4 regions of the Providencia sp. PROV004 genome follow, and region 3 is predicted to be linked to each of the others. Evidence: predicted binding sites of a transcription regulator. Region 3 holds the regulator's gene; each other region holds the start of a gene.
What was found. The regulator CRP, encoded in region 3, controls carbon source genes, mostly activating them, when cyclic AMP is high. The targets are predictions, from matches to a motif close to ATGTGANNNNNNTCACAT.
Positions count from the first base shown of each region.

Region 1: FVA69_RS02825 (NupC/NupG family nucleoside CNT transporter) is a predicted target of CRP. The motif match lies at 1,643-1,660, and genes of this name have one in related genera.
Region 2: udp (uridine phosphorylase) is a predicted target of CRP. The motif match lies at 2,259-2,276, and genes of this name have one in related genera.
Region 4: pth (aminoacyl-tRNA hydrolase) is a predicted target of CRP. The motif match lies at 2,244-2,261, and genes of this name have one in related genera.

Region 1 is NZ_CP042859.1:663,100-667,931, reverse strand. Features, by position in the region: gene FVA69_RS02825 (NupC/NupG family nucleoside CNT transporter) at 194-1,477, opposite strand; gene FVA69_RS02820 (TatD family hydrolase) at 1,783-2,568, opposite strand; gene FVA69_RS02815 (patatin-like phospholipase family protein) at 2,561-3,658, opposite strand; gene FVA69_RS02810 (BON domain-containing protein) at 3,791-4,201, opposite strand; gene prfC (peptide chain release factor 3) at 4,394-4,832, opposite strand, start outside.
Region 2 is NZ_CP042859.1:602,369-607,200, forward strand. Features, by position in the region: gene denD (D-erythronate dehydrogenase) at 1-687, shown strand, start outside; gene FVA69_RS02535 (GntP family permease) at 698-2,074, shown strand; gene udp (uridine phosphorylase) at 2,364-3,122, shown strand; gene FVA69_RS02545 (tyrosine-protein phosphatase) at 3,397-4,179, shown strand; gene FVA69_RS02550 (DedA family protein) at 4,330-4,832, shown strand, end outside.
Region 3 is NZ_CP042859.1:343,136-347,967, reverse strand. Features, by position in the region: gene FVA69_RS01540 (YheU family protein) at 1-178, shown strand, start outside; gene FVA69_RS01535 (phosphoribulokinase) at 356-1,225, shown strand; gene FVA69_RS01530 (OsmC family protein) at 1,316-1,717, opposite strand; gene crp (cAMP-activated global transcriptional regulator CRP) at 2,074-2,706, shown strand; gene FVA69_RS01520 (hypothetical protein) at 2,846-3,823, shown strand; gene FVA69_RS01515 (hypothetical protein) at 3,991-4,832, shown strand, end outside.
Region 4 is NZ_CP042859.1:2,683,860-2,688,691, reverse strand. Features, by position in the region: gene FVA69_RS12065 (GMC family oxidoreductase) at 1-174, shown strand, start outside; gene ychF (redox-regulated ATPase YchF) at 279-1,370, opposite strand; gene pth (aminoacyl-tRNA hydrolase) at 1,473-2,063, opposite strand; gene ychH (stress-induced protein YchH) at 2,363-2,635, shown strand; gene prs (ribose-phosphate diphosphokinase) at 2,940-3,887, opposite strand; gene ispE (4-(cytidine 5'-diphospho)-2-C-methyl-D-erythritol kinase) at 3,944-4,819, opposite strand; gene lolB (lipoprotein insertase outer membrane protein LolB) at 4,816-4,832, opposite strand, start outside.

The DNA of each region.
Region 1 (4,832 bases), 320 kb from region 3:
TTTTCTCTCAAATGGCTTTTCAATATATTCTTCATCATTAATTGACTAAGTTAAGAATAGTTGAAAATTTACGATTGATATAAAAAGTCACAAAAGAATATAGCGAATCAAAATGAAAACGGAAGGACTATTGCCCTTCCGATTGACTTATTTGAGTTTGAGATGATATTAATCTTACCACCAGATACATAAACTAAATGACTGCTGCTGCGCCTAATGTCAAGAAAAAGCCAGCAATCGTTGCACTCATTAAGTTAGACAGGGTACCGGCCATAACCGCTTTCATACCTAAGCGAGCAACATCACCACGGCGATTTGGCGCCATTCCGCCTAAGCCACCGAGTAAGATAGCGACGGATGAAAGGTTAGCAAAACCACATAATGCAAACGAAATAATCGCTTTAGTATGGTCAGAAAGTACTTGTTTACCTGCCGCCAGAACTTCAGCATCCGCTTTCATGTATTCACCAAAATTCATGAATGCAACAAACTCATTCACGACAATTTTTTGGCCGATGAAAGAACCGGCAATTGTCGCTTCACTCCACGGCACACCAATTAAGTATGCGATTGGGGCAAATAACCAACCTAACAATAATTCAAGTGATAATTGTGGATAATCAAACCAGCCACCAATGCCACCTAAGATACCATTGATCAATGCAATCAAAGCGATAAACGCCAATAACATTGCACCCACATTCAGTGCCAGTTGCATCCCTGATGATGCCCCAGAAGCGGCCGCATCAATGATATTAGCAGGGCGTTCATCTTCAGCGACTAAATCTGTCGCATCAACCCTATCTTTTACATCTTCTGTTTCTGGAACCATCAGTTTGGCGAATAACAAACCACCTGGAGCGGCCATAAAGGAGGCCGCAATCAGGTATTCCATCGGTACACCCATTTGTGCATAGCCCGCCAAAACTGAACCCGCGACAGAAGCTAAACCACCACACATAATGGCAAATAACTCTGATGTCGTCATTGTTGCAATATAAGGACGAACAACCAATGGCGCTTCCGTTTGCCCAACGAAGATATTTGCTGTCGCAGATAACGATTCTGTTCTTGAGGTTCCCAATATTTTTTGCAGGCCACCACCAAGTACTTTAATCACTAACTGCATGATCCCTAAGTAGTAAAGGACAGCAATCAATGAAGAGAAGAAAACAATGATTGGCAAAACGCGGAAAGCAAAAATAAAACCACCGCCGCCAAACAGTTCAAACATTTTATCGGAAACCAAACCGCCAAAGATGAAGCTCATCCCATCTTGACCATATCCAATAACTTTAGAAACCGCGTCAGACATCCCTTGGAGCACACTACGCCCCGCAGGAACATAAAGAACAAATGCACCAATGGCTAATTGAATTAAAAATGCGCCGCCAACTGTGCGTAGCCTAATTGCTCGGCGATTGCTGGAAAATAGAATAGCTATCGCGATAAGTACCGCCATTCCGATAATACTCATAATGAGCTGCATGGAAGGATCCCTGTTCACTTTATTTTAGGTTGATATATAAGGAAACGTGTAAGTCGCCTTGACTCTTAGTTTAATGATTATACCTAGTCATCACCAATAACCCGCAATACTCATCACAAATACATACTGCAATAAACAACAAAAATTCAAGTAATGTGATAAAAATCACAAAATCAACTCAGTTTAGTCTGGAAAGACACTAAAATCCCAATTAACCACAATAAAAACTAAATAGATTTAAATAGCTAATTAATGAAATTATATAAATATTATTTATGATTATGTATACGGTTTTACTGAGGAAGATTAAATAACGACAAACTATTGTTGTAAAGTTGTTGGGCTATTTCTGCAGGGGATTCGTGGCGAAGCTCACATAATGAACGAAAAACCCACTCAATACGCTCAGGTCGATTTGGCTCGCCTTGGAAACCTGAAACAGGCATATCGGGGGCATCCGTTTCGAATAATAATGAAGTCAAAGGAAGTTCTGACATCACATAGCGAGTTTTATTCGCTCTTTCATAGGTAATTGTCCCACCCACACCAATATAATAACCCAGCTTAACAAAGGCTTGCGCTTGAGATAGGCTACCAGCAAAGCCATGTACGACTCCACGAGCAGGAACATCAAAACGACGCAACATCGCCGCTAATGGGTCATGACTTTTACGTGAATGCAAAATAACTGGTAAATCAAACTGTTTCGCTAGCTTTAATTGGGCGGACAATACCACTTGCTGGCGTTCAAACTGAGGGTTTTGCATATAGAGGTCGAGCCCTATTTCCCCTATCGCCACACACTTTTTATTTTTTTGGTTAAGATAATCAACCAAAATATCAATGTGTTGCTCTTGAAACTGGCTCAAATATAACGGATGAAACCCCATAGCAGCATGCAACTGCGAATACCGCTGTGCCAGTTGCCAAACTCGTGCAAAATTATCCACACTCACGGTAGGAATAACAATATCACTCACGCCACTTTGTCGAGCAAGCTGCAAACTTTCAGCGAAGGAATCACTAAAAGGAGGGAAATCAAAATGGCAATGGGTATCGATAAATTGATGTTTAGCCATCACGGTTTTCATTTGCTGATATTGCGGCCAAAGGCATTGACGTGACAGGCTCTGCCACCAATTCCGGAATGAGTTCGTTCGGTACTTGTGGCTCAAGCTGAATATCTAATGGGTTAGACTCAATTTTTTGTGCCAAGGTATGGCTAAAGCGATTTGTGTTGTGCTCAAAGGCATTACCCAGTGCAGCAATAAAATAACGACCACACCGGCGCCCCGTATGGTAATCTTGATTAAGCGAAGACACCTTACTACCCAGTGCACTGCTTTTCAGTGGAACAGGTGGATAAATCTCAAAGACCTGTACATCTTTTGGTGGGTTTTCAATAAATTCTTGTGTTCTACGGTAGCTTTTCAGATGAACTTTCAGCATCGCAGCCATACGTTGTAGGCCATTCTTATCCCCTTCCAGCCACCGAGTCATTCTTTTCACCCATTCAGGGGTAAAATACATTTGGGAAGGCACGGTACGGATCACCACAATAGTCTCTGCACCGCGGCGGTATGCCTCTTCAACTGGGATAGCTGCACTAATGCCACCATCTTGGTAAAGCGTGCCATCAAATTCGACACCTGCCCGGTAAAAGCCAGGGATAGCGCTGGATGCGCGAATAATATCGAGCCAATTGTCAGCGTCAGGTTTTAGAAAAGCGGCTGAAAAATCATCACTGCGGCTTGCTCCCATATAGAATTCACGACCTGAATTTAATAAATCGAGCCCTGCTTGTATACGTAATGGGAATTCTTTTGCTGTGGTGTCGACGAGCCAATCTAAATCAATCAGATGGCCTCCACGGATAAAGCGTAGTGGATTAAAAAATGCCGAATTGGTCGTATAGCGAGTGATCACACGGCGCGCATAACCCGCTTGCCCACAAATATACGCAGACAGGTTTTGAGCCCCTGCTGAAGTGCCTATCATCAGATCAAAAGGGTTGAAGTCAGAAATAAGAAACTCATCCAGTACACCCGCTGTAAAAATCCCTCGTTGGCCGCCACCTTCACAAATCAGGGCAGTTTTTCCCGAGTTAATATTATCAAAGAATGCAAGCGGCTCAATCGTGCCAAGTGTAACTGAAACGTGTTTTCCCATAATGCCTCTAGATGACAGAAGTTCATTTGAAATAGCTCAAAAACAGAATGAGCTTCCTTTTGAAAGCCCACCCTATCAAGATTGTACAATAAATATTCAGCAATATGAGCTATTGAGACATTTATTTATAGATTAGTTAGCAATCACTAAACCATTTTGTACTGATTTTACCCCTTTAACTTGAGAGGCGACTTGGGTAATTTTATCTATCTGATCGGCTGATTTTACAAAGCCTGATAAGTAAACAACACCATTGACGGTTTTAACTGATACGCTGTTACTCGAAATACCTTTCGTACCCAGTAATTTTCCTTTTACGTCCGCAGTAATCGCTGAGTCATCAATGTACTCACCGGTATTTTTAGCGCCACTCGAAATGGCATTCCCAGTGTCTTTACCGGCCATTTCCACTGTCTTAGATGCACTGTCCCATGTTTCTGAAGCTTGTTTTTTCAAAGCACTATCCGATGATGAGCTACAAGCTGCTAGCGTCCAGCTCAACCCAATAACTCCTAACACGCTCAATAGTTTTGCTTTTTTCATAAAAACCTTCCTTTCACTGCAATGGACAACGAATAATATAGCCTAAGTAAAAAAATATAAAAAATAAAGAGAAAGGTAATAAAGACAGAATATTCTTGATGATAAGCACCAAAAAACAGAAAAAGAAGCTTTAAATGAAGTTCGAAATAAGATGACCCACTGACTATTGTTAGCCGTGGGCCATCAACGCAATTAGTGTTCGCGTGTTTTGCGGAATTTAACGTCAGGGTAACGTTCACTGGTGAGGTTAAGATTCACCATAGTCGGTGCGATATAAGATAAGTTATCGCCACCATCAAGGGCTAAGTTTTGCTCATTTTTGCGTTTAAACTCTTCGAATTTCTTCGCATCATCACACTCAACCCAACGCGCAGTAGAAACGTTAACGGCTTCATAGATAGCTTCAACGTTATATTCGCTTTTCAAACGCGAAACTACCACGTCAAACTGCAGCACCCCTACCGCACCAACAATTAAATCATTGTTAGTTAACGGGCGGAAAACCTGTACCGCCCCCTCTTCAGATAACTGAACGAGGCCTTTTAACAGTTGTTTTTGCTTTAATGGGTCACGTAAACGAATACGGCGGAATAATTCAGGGGCAAAGTTAGGAATCCCCGTAAACTTGAGT
Region 2 (4,832 bases), 260 kb from region 3:
ATGAAGGTTAACTTCGAAGCTACTCGCCAATTATTGGAAGTCGCTCGAGCCAAGAACCCAGCAATCAAATTTATGTTCACCAGTTCTCTTGCCGTGTTTGGTGGTGAGCTACCGGATGTCATCACAGACTTGTGTGTCGTTAACCCACAGTCATCCTATGGCGCTCAAAAAGCGATGTGTGAACTGATGGTCAATGACTATTCACGTAAAGGCTTTGTTGATGGCCGTGTGATGCGTTTACCCACCATTAGTATTCGTCCTGGTGTACCCAATAAAGCGGCGTCTTCATTCGCAAGTGGCATTATTCGTGAGCCATTAAATGGGGTTGAAAGTGTTTGCCCTGTCTCCCCTGACCTTGCGCTATGGTTATCTAGCCCTGAAACCGTGATTAACAACTTTATTCATGCGGTCAGTATCCCTGCTGAGAAATTCGGTAAATCTCGCACTGTGAACCTACCAGGTATTACGGTTACTGTTCAAGGCATGATTGATGCCCTGCGTGATGTTGCAGGCCAAGAAGCGGTGGATCTTATTCGTTTTGAACCAGATGAAGCTATTAACCGCATTGTGGCGAGTTGGCCGGGTAAATTTGATATTAGCCGTGCATTGGATCTCGGTTTCCGTGCAGATGGCTCGTTTGGTGATGCGATCCGTTCGTTTATCACTCACCACGGCTCGTCTAAGTAGGAGATAGCCTATGTCCTATATTCCTGTTATTGGCCTCGCAGTGGCCATATTTGTCCTGATCTTTTTAGTATTACGAACGCGTGTTCATGCGTTATTAGCTATGCTAATTGCTGCGGCAATCGCTGGTGTATCTGGTGGTTTGACTGCCGCAGAGACAGTGACAGTCATTACAAAAGGCTTTGGGTCAACACTCGGTAGCATCGGTATCGTTATCGGACTCGGGGTAATGATGGGAAGGGTGCTGGAAGTTTCAGGTGCTGCTGAACAAATCGCTTATAGCTTTATCAAATGGTTAGGTAAAAAGCGTGAAGAATGGGCGTTAGCGATTACGGGTTATATTGTTAGTATTCCTATCTTCGTTGACTCTGCTTTTGTGATTTTATACCCATTGGCAAAAGCATTAGCCAAAAATGGTAAACGTAGCATACTAACTTTAGGCGTTGCACTCGCTGGTGGGCTAGTGGTGACACACCATACCGTTCCACCAACACCAGGGCCTTTAGGCGTGGCAGGGATTTTTGGTGTCGATGTTGGCGCCATGATCCTAGCGGGTATGAGCCTGGCTATCCCTTGTGTTATCGGTATTGTGTTTTACGCAAAATGGTTAGGGACTAAGTACCCTGAATTTATGCCAGATGAAACGGGCAGTGAAGACCTGAAAGAAGTTCACGCTCGTTATATGGAAGAAAAAGCGAATAAGCCATTACCAAGCCTGTTCTTATCGCTTTTACCGATTATCACACCTATTTTGTTAATTTTTATCAATGCTATCAATGGATTAATTCTCAAAACAGAATCTTTCCAAGGTATGGAAAGTAATTGGTATTTCCAAACATTTGAATTCTTAGGCGCACCAATTATTGCATTATCAATTAGTGTGTTGATCTCTGTTTACACATTAATGCCAAAAGCAACAAAAGAAGAAGTCATCGACCGTATGGAAGAAGGCTTACAAGCAGCGGGTATTATCCTGCTAGTTACGGGAGCGGGTGGTGCATTAGGTGCGGTACTGCGTGATAGTGGCACAGGAAATATTCTTGCTGAACATGTTGCAAATCTGCCGATTACACCAGTATTGATTCCGTTTATCATCGCGACATTGGTTCGTTTGATTCAAGGTTCGGGTACGGTAGCAATGATTACCGCAGCATCTATTTCTGCGCCAATCATTAGCCAAATACCGGATATTAACTTATTGGTCGCGGCGCAAGCGGCAACCATGGGGTCTCTGTTCTTCGGTTACTTCAACGACAGCCTGTATTGGGTGGTGAACAGAATGATGGGAATTAAGGACGTTAAACAACAAATGATTGTTTGGTCTATTCCGACCACCATTGCGTGGGCGATAGGCCTAGTTGGTGTCCTCGTTCTTGATGTAATTCTCTAACATAGCGTTATCAGTTTTAGTTCTGCCAAATAATCAAAGCGCCCAGCAATTAGGGGCGCTTTTGTCGTTATGCCAAACTTTCATCTATACTGATGGCAATGGAATTCAAAGAGAAATAAAATTCATGAATTTATGTGATTCAAGTCACTAAACAATGAAATCAATCCTTTATTGCTTTCATTAAAAGTGATATTCATCACTAAAAAAATATCGTTTTCTCGCTATATTACAAATAACGATTAATCAGTATTGACTGATTTAATGATGCCATTGTGTAAAGGAGTTTGAAATGTCTGACGTTTTCCACTTAGGTTTAAAGAAAAGTGACTTACAGGGTGCGACCGTAGCGATTGTTCCTGGGGATCCTAACCGTGTTGAAAAAATTGCACGTCTGATGGATAACCCTGTACACCTTGCGTCATTACGTGAATACACCTCTTGGCGTGGTGAGCTTGACGGAAAAGCTGTCATTGTTTGTTCAACCGGTATCGGTGGTCCATCAACGTCAATTGCAGTTGAAGAACTTGCACAGCTTGGTATCCGTACTTTCTTACGTATTGGTACAACAGGTGCAATCCAAGAAGATATCAATGTCGGTGATGTTCTGGTGACAACAGGGGCAGTGCGCCTAGACGGTGCTAGCCAACACTTCGCACCATTAGAATACCCAGCTGTTGCTGATTTTGACTGTACTAATGCGCTTTATGCCGCAGCGAAAGATGCAGGTGCGACCGTTCATGTTGGTGTTACTGCATCATCTGATACCTTCTACCCAGGTCAAGAGCGTTATGATACCTATACTGGCCGTGTGATGCGTCATTTCAGAGGTTCGATGAAAGAGTGGCAAGACATGGGCGTAATGAACTATGAAATGGAATCAGCCACATTGCTGACTATGTGTTCTAGTAGTAAAGGGTTACGTGCTGGTATGGTTGCGGGTGTTATCGTGAATCGTACCCAACAAGAAATTCCAAATGAAGCGTTACTGAAGAAAACGGAAGGTAACGTATTAAGTATTGTGGTTGAAGCTGCTCGCCGCTTACTGTAGTCCCTGATTTACTGGCCCGTTTACTTGACTTTCACTCGGTTGTGGACAAAAAGTAAGCGGGCTTAGTCCCTTTATCCACTTTTCATTTCTCTTTATTTCCTCGATAGATTTGGCAATTACTAATCAATTTACAGGAAATATTCTGATCCTCTTATTTGCTAGATCTGTTATTGTCATAAAAACAATTATCAATATTATGTGCCCTTAAATTATTCAGGTTACGTTTATTTTATGGCTAACTGGAATGAAAGCTATAGGGCGAAAAGGAATTATTATGTCAACAACACCTTATCTTCATCCTTCTGTTCTGCCTTTGAAGGGCGGTATTAACTTTCGTGATCTCGGTGGTAAAAAACTTGCTAACGGTGGCAAAATTAAGCCCGGTGTCCTGTTTCGTTCCGGTGCGTTAGACCGATTAACACAGGAAGACGAAGCGGTTTTGCGTTCACAAAATCTTTTCCAAATCATTGACTATCGTGATGAAGCTGAAATCTTAGATAAGCCTGATGTCATTTGGCAAGGAGCGCATTATGTGCATGCGCCAGCAAATCCGTTAGCCAAAGAAGTCACCGCAAATTTAGATAAATTAACGCCAGAGATATTGGAACAATTTGATCCGCAAGCCTTTATGTTTCGTTTATATGAATTGTTACCACTGAACAACCCCGCTTATCATCAATTGGTCAATTTACTCAAACAACCAGAAAAAGGTGGCATAGTACAACACTGTGCTGTAGGAAAAGACCGTACGGGCGTCGGGTCCGCATTGGTGTTATTTGCTTTAGGTGCAGATTTAGACACCGTAATGGAAGATTACTTACTGACTAATGAAACACTTGCACCTTACCGCAAACACTTACTTGAAGAGCATGCAAAAACGATGGACGAAAGCATCGTGAAAAAATTTGAGTATGTCTATTCGGTACGTGAAGACTTCTTGAGAACAGCACTAAACAGTATTGAAAGCCAGTATGGCAATGTTGACCAATGGCTAGAAAAAGATTTTGGTTTAGGAAGGCAGCAACGAGAAGTACTGCAAAGCCAGTTTCTGGACTAAGTTGCTCTAATTGGAATATGAGTTGTCGGATAATCCGTTTTTCTTTATCCACAACTCGGTTTTCCCAAAGGTGTTTTTGCTTTGTTTAACTTTGATTTACCACTTTTTCGTTACAGTATTCTGATTATCCCCTAATGAAAGGAACTGACCGTGACACTCAATGAAATTGTCACCATAGTGACGGACTTTACACGCGAACATGAAGTATGGGCGCTTCCTATTATTTTCTTTCTGGCTTTTGGGGAATCTCTGGCATTTTTGTCGCTTCTGTTACCTGCAACGGTTATTTTACTTGCGCTCGGTGCTTTGATTGGTGAAAGTAATATTACTTTCTGGCCAATATGGCTAGCAGCAGCACTCGGCGCTTTCTTTGGGGACTGGCTTTCTTATTGGTTTGGTTATCATTACAAAGAAAATGTACGCCATATGTGGCCGATTTCTCGTAACCCGCAAATGATTGATAAAGGGCAGCGTTTCTTTGACCGATGGGGTATTTGGGGCATTTTCTTTGGGCGCTTCTTCGGGCCTTTGCGAGCCATTGTTCCCTTGGTTGCAGGGATTTGCGCCATGCCACAACGGCATTTCCAACTCGCTAATATCGCTTCTGCGATGATTTGGGCATTTGGTATTCTAGCGCCTGGGGCATTAGGCTT
Region 3 (4,832 bases):
AAACCTGATTGAGAGCTACGTATTGCGTGAGGGAACCGACTACGGCTCCCATGAAAAAAGCCTGCAAGATAAGGTTAACGATGTGAAACGGCAGTTAGTTTCTGGCGAAATTGTGCTAGTCTGGTCTGAATTGCATGAATCGGTTAATTTCATGCCTAAGGGAAGTTTTTCTGTATGATGTTTTTATTCCATGGTTCATTTTTACGTCATCTTTTGTCATAAAAAAGTTGCGTGTTTTCCAACATAATCATGTCGTAAAACCATCAAATAAGGCTCACAACCCTAACACCCGTTAATCCGCTTCATGCACTATTGATTAAAATAGTGCTTATAAGCGCAGCACAGGGAGTCCACGATGTCCAAAAAGCACCCAATTATTGCTATCACCGGTTCGAGCGGTGCTGGCACAACGTCAACTAGCCAAGCATTTCGTAAAGTTTTTCACCAATTAAATATCCAGCCTGCAACATTAGAAGGGGATAGTTTTCACCGCTATACACGCCCTGAAATGGATATGGCTATCCGTAAAGCCAGAGAACAAGGCCGGCACATCAGTTACTTTGGCCCCGAAGCGAATGATTTTGCTTTGCTTGAACAAACCTTAGTTGACTATGCAAAAACGGGTTGTGGGCAATCCCGTAAATATCTACATACTTATGATGAAGCGGTACCTTATGGCTTGCAGCCCGGGACATTTACCCCTTGGGAACCGCTGCCAGATAAAACGGATATTTTGTTTTATGAGGGGCTACATGGCGGTGTTGTCACACCGGAACATAATGTCGCACAACATGTTGATTTACTTGTCGGTGTTGTCCCTATAGTCAACCTAGAATGGATCCAAAAATTAATCCGTGATACGACAGAGCGAGGGCACTCCCGTGAAGCCGTTATGGACTCTGTCGTGCGTTCTATGGGCGACTATATTAATTACATCACGCCACAATTTTCTCGCACTCACATCAATTTTCAACGCGTTCCAACGGTAGACACCTCTAACCCATTTTCGGCTAAAGCTATTCCATCACAAGATGAAAGCTTTATTGTGATCCGCTTTCGTGGGCTAGAGCAAATTGATTTCCCCTATTTGCTATCAATGATATCTGGCTCTTTCATTTCTGCAATGAATACAATTGTCGTCCCCGGAGGAAAACTAGGTTTAGCCATGGAATTAATTATGGCGCCAATAGTCGAAAAACTAATTAATCAAAAGGACAACAATTAAATTATTTTTTGATTAATAAATAAGATGCTTATCATTAATTAAGGTAAGCATCTTTTAATTCAAATATACCAATAAAAATTAAATTTATTTTTAGTTTTTTATTTCAAAGCTGTGTGTGACTTCAACGGTTTTCTCTAACATCAATGCGACTGAACAATATTTTTCAGCAGAAAGTTGAACGGCTCGTTCGACCGCTTTTTCCGTTAATTCATTCCCTGTTACAATAAAATGTAAATGGATTTTCACAAAATAACGAGGGGCTTCTTCGCGACGCTGTGAGGTTAATTTCACCTCACAATCCGTAATATCATAGCGGCCCTTTTGTAGAATCGAAACGACATCAATCGCGCTGCAACCACCCGCAGCCATTAGCACCATTTCCATTGGGCTTGGGGCGTTATCACCTGCATTGCCGTCCATCATCACTTGGTGCCCAGACGCAGACTCCCCTAGAAAAGAAAGTCCTTCAACCCACTTAACTCTTGCTTCCATTATATTTCCCCTTGAAATGAAATCGGTTTAAAGGCTACATTGTTCCATAGATACAATGAATGTTATATCAACTTTATTTGGCTGAAGCGATACAGGGAAGACTTTCTTTATTGGATATGCTACAAACAATACTTAGTTGATAGGATTAAGATCAAAACTCAACGGTTTAATTGATCATATTATAGTGTTGATATCAATTTGCGTTACCCAAAGCAATCAAAAACGCTGAAGCAATCAGCTGTTAGATTATTTAAAGGTATATAAGGCAAATTAATATGCTAAGCTAGTGACTTTAAAGCCAGCCTTTCTAGTATGTTTTTCTGAATGGCTGCAATAACATACAGAGGATAACGCTAATGGTTCTCGGCAAGCCACAAACAGACCCTACTCTTGAATGGTTTTTGTCACACTGCCATATTCATAAATATCCATCCAAGAGCACTCTTATCCATCAGGGTGAGAAAGCAGAAACCCTTTACTATATCGTTAAAGGTTCGGTGGCTGTTTTAATTAAAGATGAAGAAGGCAAAGAAATGATCCTCTCTTACCTGAATCAGGGGGATTTCATTGGTGAGCTTGGGTTATTTGAAGAAGGGCAAGAACGTACTGCGTGGGTTAGAGCCAAAATAGCCTGCGAAGTTGCTGAAATTTCTTACAAAAAATTCCGTCAATTAATTCAGGTAAACCCTGATATTTTAATGCGCCTTTCTGCGCAAATGGCTAGTCGCTTACAAACAACATCTGAGAAAGTCGGTAACCTCGCATTCTTAGACGTTACAGGCCGTATTGCTCAAACGCTATTAAACTTAGCTAAACAACCTGATGCAATGACACACCCAGACGGTATGCAAATCAAAATTACTCGTCAGGAAATAGGCCAAATCGTGGGTTGTTCCCGTGAAACAGTCGGCCGTATTCTAAAAATGTTAGAAGACCAAAACCTGATCTCTGCACATGGTAAAACCATTGTTGTTTACGGTACTCGTTAATTAACCTTTCAGCCTGGCCACCTTTGGCTGGGCTATTTATTTATCATATTAAATTCTAATAAAATCGCTTCTTTATATTCTCTTTATCACTTCCCCTTATAGAATAATAATTATTATCTTATTAATTAGGGAAATATTTATGACCATTACATTAGGCTATTTATCGGGTAATCCGACGATTTTCAAAAAAATCATTAATTCCGATGATTTCATCAAAAAAATTTTTACGATTACCTCTTCACTGAAAAAAAGTCCACTTGATACGAATAACCAGCTAAAACCAACTCGTACCTGTAGCACTGAGAGTATTGATTCCGCCTATGAGAGCGACTTAGAAGAAACCAATAATATTAAGTGTTTAAGCACTGGTGAATTTTACGAAAAAGTCAATCAATTGAAAATTAAGCTATACGGAAAATATTCATCTACTTTTCTTTCTGAGCAAAGTACAGACTCATTAATAAAAGAAAATAGAGTTATTCTTGACCAATACAAAGAACTCCCCAAAAAAAATGCTGAATATGCTGATTTTTTATATCGCGATATTAGAATCCCTGGCATTAACAATAAAAGTCTACAAGAAAAAAAAGAGATTATAAAAAAATTTGTATTACCTAAACCTCTAACTAATAAAAATGGTTCAATGCTTCCTTTAAAAAAACAAATCATTCAAGAGTCTATTCGTCATATCACACTACCTTCCGTGGGTATAAAATATAAAACAGAAAGCAAATTTAATAAGAAATTAGTTTATATACATTACAAAATTTGTGAAGAAAATCGGCCTAATCAAAGAATCACCTCTTTGCCAAAAACCACTTTTGAGTTCAAGGGAAATATACCGCAAACAAAGTCATCATTACTAAGAGCACAACGAATAAAAGAACATTATAATTTATCGAGTAAAATTACCACACAGAAAACCAGCCTTAGCAAAGATAACTTAGCAAAAAATAAAATTTTAGTTAATAGTTCTGATTTATTAAAAATAATAGAAAAAGAATACCAATTTACCCAAGAAATGAATAACCATATAAAAATAATCGCTGAAATAGACGCCCAAATGAAGACTAACTCTCAATTACTAGCACTTTACAAGTCACCAATAATAAAATAAGTAAAATCGACTTATTATTCAATCAATTAAAATATTTGCATTGGCTAGAACAAATCCAAACACAAATATCACACACATGTAAATAAATAATCATAAACATCGATTTATTATATTAACTAACCTAAAAACAACCCAAAATAGCATTAATTGATAATTAAGGATCTCTCATGCACATAGACACCATCAATAGAAATGTAAGCAATCCCATCTTTAAAAAAAACATAGCATTAGAAATAGCGGAAAATTATTTCCCAATAATTAAGAAAATACGTAATACTAGATTGAATAATTTCATTCATTTATTTAGTTTTAACAAAAAAAACAAAGTAAATATGGATTCAAAGTTTTACTTAGAGTTAAAAAAAATAGAAACCAAAAAAAATGAGAATAACTCACGATTAAAAGTCGAATTAAATCAAAATAAAATAATATCATTAGAAAATGAACTACTTAAAAAGTCGTTTGAAATATCCCCAACAGTAAAAAACACTAAAGATGAAATTAATAGAAAAATAAGTAACGCATTAAAAATAGACAAGCCCTATGTAGAAGAATTAGTCAACAATAAAATAATTAAAGAACAGAATGACCTAATAGACCATTACACATACCATATTAAAAATATAGAATTAATTGAAACTAAAGAACAATTAAAAAATGATATATACAAATTAAAATTAGAGATAAAAAACGAGTCAAAAATAAGAGGGATTTATTATCTTGAAAAAAAACATGAAATATTAGAGTCATCATATAAAGAGATAGAAAATACATTTGGGGTGGAAGACCAAAATGAAAATTTAAAATCATTAATTAATTTACAATTAATCATTAAAAATTTATTAATTAAAGAATTAGATGATATTAAAAACAAAATTCATAATATAACGTTAAATAACTATAATAAAAAATCCATTAACCCCAAAAAAAGTCAAATATCGAAAAAATTAATGGAAGAAAAAAACAGCGTAACCCCAGAAGAGTCAATAATTAAAAAAAATTTAATTAT
Region 4 (4,832 bases), 2.3 Mb from region 3:
GATACCACAACATCAGTGACTGATTTGCGGTTACGTGTACATGGTATTGAAAACTTACGTGTCGTGGACTGTTCTGTGATGCCTGAAATTCCAAGTGGCAATACCAACGCACCAACGATAATGATTGCAGAACGCGCCGCAGCGATGATTATAGAAGATAGGAACGCAAATTAACCTTGTGATAGGCTGATATAGAAAAAACAGCATAAAACCAAGGTAACACCTGAGCTTTATGCTGTTTCAATAAACTTAAGGTACGTTATAGACCAATTGTGGTACTACACATTAAACAAGAAGTTCAGCACATCGCCGTCTTTAACGATATAGTCTTTACCTTCTGCGCGCATTTTACCGGCTTCTTTTGCGCCTTGCTCACCACGGTACTGGATAAAATCATCAAATGCGATAGTTTGAGCACGGATAAAGCCTTTTTCAAAGTCAGTATGGATTTTACCTGCGGCTTGTGGTGCCGTTGCACCGACAGGGATAGTCCATGCACGCACTTCTTTCACCCCAGCAGTAAAATAAGTTTGCAGGTTTAATAACTGATAGCCGGCACGAATAACACGGTTAAGACCCGGTTCTTCAATACCTAAATCAGCCATAAACTCATCGCGCTCTTCGTCTTCAAGTTCTGCAATATCAGACTCAATCGCTGCACAGACGGGAACAACTACAGAGCCTTCGGCTTCTGCAATTTTATACACCACATCTAAGAAGGGATTATTTTCAAAACCATCTTCATTAACGTTAGCAATGTACATCGTTGGCTTTAATGTTAAGAAGCTCAAGTAGCGGATAGCGGCTTTATCTTCATTAGATAACTCTAATGTACGCAACATACCTGCTTGCTCTAGGTGCGGCAAACATTTTTCTAATGCTTCTAATTCTGCTTTTGCGTCTTTATCGCCACCTTTTGCGCGTTTTTGGACACGATGGATAGCGCGCTCACAGGTATCAAGGTCAGCAAGTGCTAATTCAGTATTAATGACTTCAATATCTGCGGCAGGGTCAACTTGGCCTGCAACGTGGATGATATTGTCATTTTCAAAACAACGAACAACGTGGCCAATGGCTTCGGTTTCACGGATATTCGTTAAAAATTGGTTACCTAGGCCTTCACCTTTAGATGCCCCTTTGACTAAGCCCGCGATATCCACGAACTCCATCGTAGTTGGTAAAATACGCTGTGGCTTCACAATTTCAGCTAATTGATCAAGACGTGGGTCTGGCATTGGCACAACACCCGTGTTTGGTTCAATTGTACAGAAAGGGAAGTTGGCTGCTTCGATGCCGGCTTTGGTCAATGCATTAAACAGAGTGGATTTACCCACGTTAGGCAGACCAACGATACCGCATTTAAAACCCATATGTTTCTCACCTTAATAGCGAGGGGCAGACATACGCTGCACCCAATGTTTAGAAATTGGCGCTGATTATACACAAAAAGTCGATTCGGATGAAATGAACTCTTATACAGTTGCTTTGAAGCCATGTAGACGATTGATGGCTTTGTCCATTCCGTCTGCTAGCAGAATATCTGTACACCTAGCCGCTTCATCAATTGCATCATCAATGAGTTTTTGCTCAGATAACGGTGGCTTACCCAAAACAAAGCCAACCACTTTGTTTTTATCACCCGGGTGGCCAATACCTATGCGTAAACGATAAAAATTCGGGTTATTGGCGAATTTACTTTGAATATCTTTCAACCCATTGTGGCCGCCATTGCTGCCCCCTAATTTCATTTTAGCTACACCGGGTGGTAAATCGAGTTCATCATGGGCGACTAAAATTTCATCGAGATTGATGCGATAAAAATTGGCTATAGCGGCAACCGACTTACCACTTAGGTTCATAAATGTGGTTGGAACCAGCAGACGGATGTCATTACCGTCCATATTAATACGTGCGGTATAACCAAAAAACTTTGCTTCTTCTTTCAATGGCTGATTATGGCGCTCAGCCAGTAAATCAACATACCATGCACCTGCATTATGGCGCGTTTGTGCATATTCAGCACCCGGATTGGCAAGTCCAACAATTAACTTAATTTTGCTCACGGTGGTGATTTCACTATCAGTTATGAAAATAATGCCCTAGTTTACCTTGTGAAATGCAGGATGTACAAAATTGTGATGGATAAAGTAACTATGATTATAATTGCTTAATAAACTATTCGGGTTTTCTGATTTTTTGATGAAAAGCATTTTTTGTACAGATATTCTTGCTAACTTCCTTCCTTGTGATGTCTATCGCAAAAAATTTTACTTAATGCACTATAATCATTACATAAATATAAAGTATGACCGAATTTATTTACACATGCTTGCTTATCAGTTTACTGGTACTGGAGGTATATATGAAACGGAAAAGCGCTCATCTTCTTGGTAATGTCTTCATGGGAATCGGAATGGTGTTGATGATCGGGAGTATCGGTGTCAACTTATTCTCTCATATCGTTAACTTAGGCCTTTCAGAACTTATCACGAACGGTTCCTTATTCGGCATTTTTATCGGTGCGATGGTATGGTTAGTCGGTGCTAGGATCGGCGGCCGTGAAAAAGTTGCAGACCGTTACTGGCAATTGAAACAACAATATCATTCACGCAGAGATAATCACCGCTATCCATAACATAAATAGTCTAGAGCAATTAATTGCTGATAATGGTGAACGAGTTTGATAATTAGGCATTAAGAAGAGTGAAATCCCAAAGAATTTTGCTCTTTTGTCGTGAATATTGTTAGTTATTTTAGATGGCTATTTTTGTCGTTTCATAATGTGAAATCACCACTATGATCGGTGATAAAATATAAAAATGAGCCCCAGTGGCTTTTTCTGCCAAAATCATAAAGCCCCTGCAAATGACATTGCAGGGGCTTATATTTTTTTGTGACTTTTTCATCACGGTTGAACGCTAAAATCCAATATTGGAGAATTAGTGTTCAAACATTGCTGAAATTGACTCTTCGTTGCTAATACGACGGATAGCTTCAGCTAACATACCTGAAAGCGTTAAGGTGCGAACATTGCTCAGCGCTTTGATTTCAGGAGAAAGAGGAATAGTGTCACAAACAATGACTTCATCAATGACTGAATTTTTGATGTTGTCTACAGCATTACCTGAGAAAATCGGGTGTGTAGCGTATGCAAATACACGCTTCGCACCACGTTCTTTCAGTGCTTCTGCTGCTTTACACAGCGTACCACCGGTATCAATCATATCGTCCACTAAGATGCAATCACGACCTGAAACATCACCAATGATATGCATGACTTGAGAAACGTTCGCACGTGGGCGGCGTTTGTCAATAATGGCCATATCGGTGTCATTCAGGAGTTTTGCGATAGCTCTAGCACGTACCACGCCGCCGATGTCTGGAGATACAACGATTGGGTTTTCCAAATTCTTCTGTAACATATCTTCCAGAAGAATAGGGCTACCAAATACATTATCCACAGGAACATCAAAGAAGCCCTGGATCTGCTCTGCGTGTAAATCGACAGTGAGCACACGGTCTACACCTACACTTGACAGAAAATCGGCAACAACTTTAGCGGTGATTGGTACACGGGCAGAACGTACGCGACGATCCTGTCTTGCATAACCGAAGTAAGGGATAACAGCGGTAATACGACCAGCAGATGCACGGCGTAGGGCATCGACCATAACAACCAGTTCCATCAGGTTATCGTTGGTTGGTGCACAAGTTGACTGGATGATAAAAATATCACCACCGCGAACATTTTCATTAATTTGAACACTGACTTCGCCGTCGCTAAAACGACCAACAGCCGCGTCTCCAAGATTAGTGTAAAGGCGGTTAGCAACACGTTGTGCTAGTTCCGGTGTAGCGTTACCAGCAAAAAGCTTCATATCGGGCACGAGAAAAACCTCAGGCTTGCGTCCAGAGAGATATTGTTGACCAACAGCGACAAGGCTTATTGGTGCAATACACGGGTTATCCCAGCGCGGAACTTGTGCAGTGGGGAAACGTTAACGCCTTGAGCGACGAACCCTTGCACCCACGATGGGGCTTTATTTAACACCTGCAGGGCATCCGCTTGTGTTTCAAATTCAGAAAAAACACATGCGCCTGTTCCTGTAAGGCGAGACGGAGCATATTCTAACAGCCAAGAAACAAGCTGTTCAACCTCACGAAAACGTTTTCTTGCGATTGGTTCGCAGTCATTTGCGTACGGAGCCAGTAATAATGCGGCTAGGGAGCGTTTTGGAGAATTTCGATTTAATTGTGGATCTGTGAAGATCATCGGGGTTGATATTTCAATTCCGGGATGAGCCACCAAATACCATTTCTCTTTAGGGGAAGCTTTGGTTAAAATATCACCAACCCCTTCGGCAAAAGCTGCATGCCCACGAACAAACACAGGAACATCTGCTCCTAATGATGCGCCTAATTGCGCAAGGACTTCATCAGAAATCTGTGTTTTCCAGTGTTCGTTAAGCGCAATTAAGGTAGTTGCTGCGTTTGATGAGCCTCCACCAATACCACCGCCCATTGGTAATATTTTATGAATACGGACATCGGCACCTAGTGGGCCACTGTGTTGCAACGTATCGCGGCAATAGGATTGTAATAATCTAGCAGCCCGTAAAATTAGGTTTTTTTCGGGGGGAACCCCTTGCATATCCGTCAATAAATTCAACTGGTCGTCATCACGTGTTGTGATAGTGATTTCATCGCCATAATCGACAAATTGAAATAGAGTTTGTAACTCGTGATAGCCATCAGGGCGTTGGCCGGTGATGTACAAAAAAAGATTTAATTTTGCCGGAGAAGGCCATGTTAACGTCATTTTTTCAGTGTCC